DNA from 2 places in the Variovorax sp. Soil_C_26 genome. Region 2 is predicted to be linked to the other one. Evidence: riboswitches for the same ligand, from Rfam matches in the RefSeq annotation. Region 2 holds a riboswitch; the other holds the start of a gene.
The links. A riboswitch is a leader RNA that binds a small molecule or an ion and turns the genes downstream of it on or off. The one in region 2 is predicted to bind S-adenosylhomocysteine.
Positions count from the first base shown of each region.

Region 1: it holds a riboswitch for S-adenosylhomocysteine, as region 2 does, so the genes downstream of both, metH (methionine synthase) here and ahcY (adenosylhomocysteinase) in region 2, are expected to answer to the same signal.

Region 1 is NZ_JBDGJC010000019.1:15,713-17,898, forward strand. Features, by position in the region: gene metH (methionine synthase) at 1-839, opposite strand, end outside; S-adenosyl-L-homocysteine riboswitch at 899-1,002, opposite strand; gene AC3A6G_RS26725 (PACE efflux transporter) at 1,052-1,516, opposite strand; gene AC3A6G_RS26730 (LysR family transcriptional regulator) at 1,620-2,186, shown strand, end outside.
Region 2 is NZ_JBDGJC010000005.1:228,058-230,243, forward strand. Features, by position in the region: gene AC3A6G_RS16790 (GntR family transcriptional regulator) at 1-35, shown strand, start outside; gene phaP (TIGR01841 family phasin) at 66-566, opposite strand; S-adenosyl-L-homocysteine riboswitch at 723-790, shown strand; gene ahcY (adenosylhomocysteinase) at 859-2,186, shown strand, end outside.

The sequences.
Region 1 (2,186 bases), on a different contig from region 2:
ACGTCTTCCACCCGCTCGCGCAAGGTCGGCTCGAGGTCGTCGTACACGCCGACCATGCCGGCGTTGACGATGCCCATGTCCATGCCGGCCTGGATCGCGTGGTAGAGAAACACGGTGTGGATCGCCTCGCGCACCGGGTCGTTGCCGCGGAAGCTGAAGCTCACGTTGGAGACGCCGCCCGACACCTTGGCGCCCGGCAGGTTCTGCTTGATCCAGCGCACCGCGTTGATGAAGTCGACCGCGTAGTTGTCGTGCTCCTCGATGCCGGTGGCGATCGCGAAGATGTTCGGGTCGAAGATGATGTCCTCGGGCGGAAAGTCCACCTCGTCCACAAGGATGCGGTAGGCGCGCTCGCAGATCTCGATCTTGCGTTCGTAGGTGTCGGCCTGGCCCTTCTCGTCGAAGGCCATCACCACCGCCGCGGCGCCGTAGCGCCGCACGAGCCGGGCCTCGTGCTTGAACTTGTCGACGCCTTCCTTCATGGAGATGGAGTTGACGATGCCCTTGCCCTGGATGCAGCGCAGGCCCGCCTCGATGACTTCCCACTTCGAACTGTCGACCATCACGGGCACGCGCGCGATGTCGGGCTCGCTCGCGATCAGGTTCAGGAAGCGCACCATCGCGGCCTTGCTGTCGAGCATGGCCTCGTCCATGTTGATGTCGATCACCTGCGCGCCGTTCTCGACCTGCTGGCGCGCCACGGCCAGCGCCTCTTCGAACTGGCCGTTCAGGATCATCCGCGCGAAGGCCTTCGAGCCGGTGACGTTGGTGCGCTCGCCGATGTTGACGAACAGCGAGCCGGCACCGATGGCCACCGGCTCGAGGCCGGACAGCTTCATCGCGGGAACGGGGGTCGTGGAAACATCGCTCATCGGGGCTCACCTGTGCAGGGAAAAACGGCAGGTGAGCGTCGTTGGCGGCTTGCGCCCCGGCCAGCAGGGCGCCTTCCAAGCCTGACGGCGGGCCGCTGTGTGGGCCGCCGCTGCAACGCTCCTTGGAAGGGAGCGTGATTTTACCGGCTGCGGCAGGCGCCGCGGCCGCGCGGGGGCGTTCAGGCGCCCTGGCGCGCCATCCCGTCCGCCGACGCGGGTGCGGCGGGGGCGGCCGAGGCCGGCAGGCCGAACACGCGGTCGAAGCCCCAGTTGAAGGCGAAGGTGTAGACCAGGAAGAACACCACCAGGCCCAGGTCCATCACCAGCGCCTCCCAGAGCGTCACGCCCAGGCCCCAGGCAAAGAGCGGCACCAGCACCGCGATCAGCCCGCCCTCGAAGCCGATCGCGTGGGCGATGCGGCGGCGCAGGCTGCGCCCGCGCACGGCCTGGCGCGCTTCCCAGCGCTCGAAAAGCGCGTTGAACAGCAGGTTCCAGATCACCGCGACCACCGAGGCCGCGACGGCCAGCGCGCCCGAATGGCCGAGCCCCGCGCCCGTCATCAGCGCCAGCCCGGCGCTGGCGGCCACGATGGCGATCCCTTCGTAAAGAGCGATGTAGACGACGCGGCGTTGGATGCCCTGCATGACCTGTTCCTCTGGCAAATGAAAAAGCGATGCCTGGACTTTATTTGTGATTTGCTGATATAAAAAGTTAACTTGTTTCAGTTTTATTGATAGATCGACACCCATGGCCTTCTCCAGCGACAGCGTCGAAGTCTTTCTGGCCGTGATCGACCACGGCTCCTTCTCGGCCGCGGCGCGTGCGCTGCACAAGGTGCCGTCGGCGGTGAGCATGGCGATCGCCAACCTCGAGGCCGAGCTGGCGCTGTCGCTGTTCGACCGCAGCGGCCGCGAACCGCAGCCGACCGCCGCCGCGCGCTCGCTCGAGCCGCAGGCGCGGCTGCTCGCGGCGCAGCTCAAGCAATTGCAGGTGCAGGCGCTCGCGCTCACGCGCGGGCTCGAAGACCGCCTCACGCTGGCGATCGCGCCCGAACTGCTGGCGGCGCCCTGGAGCGGTCCGCTCGCGGCGCTCGCCGACGAATACCCGCTGCTGCAGGTCGAGGTGCTGGCGGCGCCGCAGGCCGATGCGCTGGCCCTGCTGCACAGCGGGCGCGCGCAGCTGGCGCTGGTGTTCGAGCGGCCGAGCCTCGACGGCCGCGAAGGATTCCAGGAAGTGGGCAGCGACACCATGGTGGCGGTCATGGCCCCCGGCCATCCGGTGCTGCAGGCGGCCGCCGGCCAGCGCCTGCGCGAG
Region 2 (2,186 bases):
TCCAGGAAGACGTCCGGCGCGCGCTGATCGACTGAGCGGCCGGCGCCTACGGCCGGGGGCCGCGCCTACTTGCGCTTGAGCATCTGCGTCACTTCGTCGACGTTGGCCTGGATGCGCTGGCGCACAACCTCGAACGCGTCGGCCTGCGACTTGGCGGCGAGGCCGGCGAGTTCCTGGATGTCGTCCACCGCGCGCTGAAACGACTGCCGACCGAGCTCGTCGAGCTTGGCGAGGTTCTCCTTCGCATCCTTGCCGGGCATGCCCTTGGCCGCGGTCTGCCATTCGCCGATGGCCTGCTTGATCATCTCGGTCTGCCGCTGCACCACCGTCTGCAGGCCCTGGAACGACTTCTCGTTGGCCTGCATCAGCGCCTGCAGGTCCTTGCGGCTGCTTTCCAGCACCTTGCCGGCACCGCCCGTGAGGTCGAGGTCCTGCAGGCGGTCGGCCATGGCCTTGAGGGGGTTGAACATCTCCGCGGCGCCGGGGGGCGTCTTCTTCGTGTCGGTGGCGCTTGCGTTGCTGCTCGCGGTGGTCTTGCGGGGGGCGGCTTTCCTGGCAGTGGCCATGGTGACATCTCCTGTTGCGTCGTGTGAGGAAGAGAGAGAAAGGCTTGGCCGCCCGGGCGGCGAAGTGCCGCCGCCACGATACGCCGGCCGCCCGTTTTTCTCAATGTGGGAAGTCCCGTCGATTGGCCCCGGAAGGCCTCACGCTTACAATCCCCGCTTCCGAGGAGCGTTGCAGCGCCATCAGGCGTGAGGCTCGGACCACATCGCAACCACGCTCATCCGCTGTTCTCGCGGTGAGTCTTTTTTCCCCGAACGCAGTGGCATCTTTCAAACCAGCTTTGTTGGAGTTCTCATGAGCGCTGTTCTCAAGCCCATCCCCGTCTCCTCCGCCGACCAGGCAATCGCCGACCTCTCGCTCGCTGCCTGGGGCCGCAAGGAAATCAGGATCGCCGAAACCGAAATGCCCGGCCTGATGGCCATCCGCGAGGAGTTCTCGAAGGCGCAGCCGCTCAAGGGTGCGCGCATCACGGGCTCGCTGCACATGACGATCCAGACCGCGGTGCTGATCGAGACGCTGCAGGCGCTCGGTGCCGAGGTGCGCTGGGCCTCGTGCAACATCTTCTCGACGCAGGACCATGCCGCCGCCGCGATCGCCGCCGCAGGCACGCCGGTGTTCGCGATCAAGGGCGAGTCGCTGAAGGACTACTGGGACTACACCCACGCGATCTTCGACTTCGGTCCCAAGGGCTCGAAGGGCGAAGGCCCGAACATGATCCTCGACGACGGCGGCGACGCCACGCTGCTGATGCACCTGGGCCAGCGCGCCGAGAAGGATCTCGGCGTGCTCGCCAACCCGGGCAGCGAGGAAGAGCGCATCCTCTACGCGGCCATCAAGGCCAAGCTCGCGGTCGATGCGACCTGGTACACGCGCAAGTCGGCAGAGATCATCGGCGTGACCGAGGAAACCACCACCGGCGTGCACCGCCTCAACGAGATGAGCGCCAAGGGCACGCTGCTGTTCCGCGCCATCAACGTGAACGACTCGGTCACCAAGAGCAAGTTCGACAACCTGTACGGCTGCCGCGAGTCGCTGGTCGACGGCATCAAGCGCGCGACCGACGTGATGATCGCCGGCAAGGTCGCCTGCGTGGCCGGCTACGGCGACGTGGGCAAGGGCTCGGCCCAGGCACTGCGTGCGCTGAGCGCCCAGGTGTGGGTGACCGAGATCGACCCGATCAACGCCCTGCAGGCCGCGATGGAAGGCTACAAGGTCGTCACCATGGAATATGCCGCCGACAAGGCCGACATCTTCGTGACGACCACGGGCAACAAGGACGTCATCACGCACGACACGATGGTGAAGATGAAGGACCAGGCCATCGTCTGCAACATCGGCCACTTCGACAACGAAATCGATGTCGCGTCGATCGAGAAGTACGAGTGGGAAGAGATCAAGCCGCAGGTCGACCACATCACCTTCCCCGACGGCAAGAAGATCATCCTCTTGGCCAAGGGCCGGCTCGTGAACCTGGGCTGCGGCACGGGCCACCCGAGCTTCGTGATGTCGTCGTCGTTCGCCAACCAGACCATCGCGCAGATCGAGCTCTTCACCAAGCCCGACGCCTACCAGGCCGGCAAGGTCTACGTGCTGCCCAAGCACCTCGACGAGAAGGTCGCGCG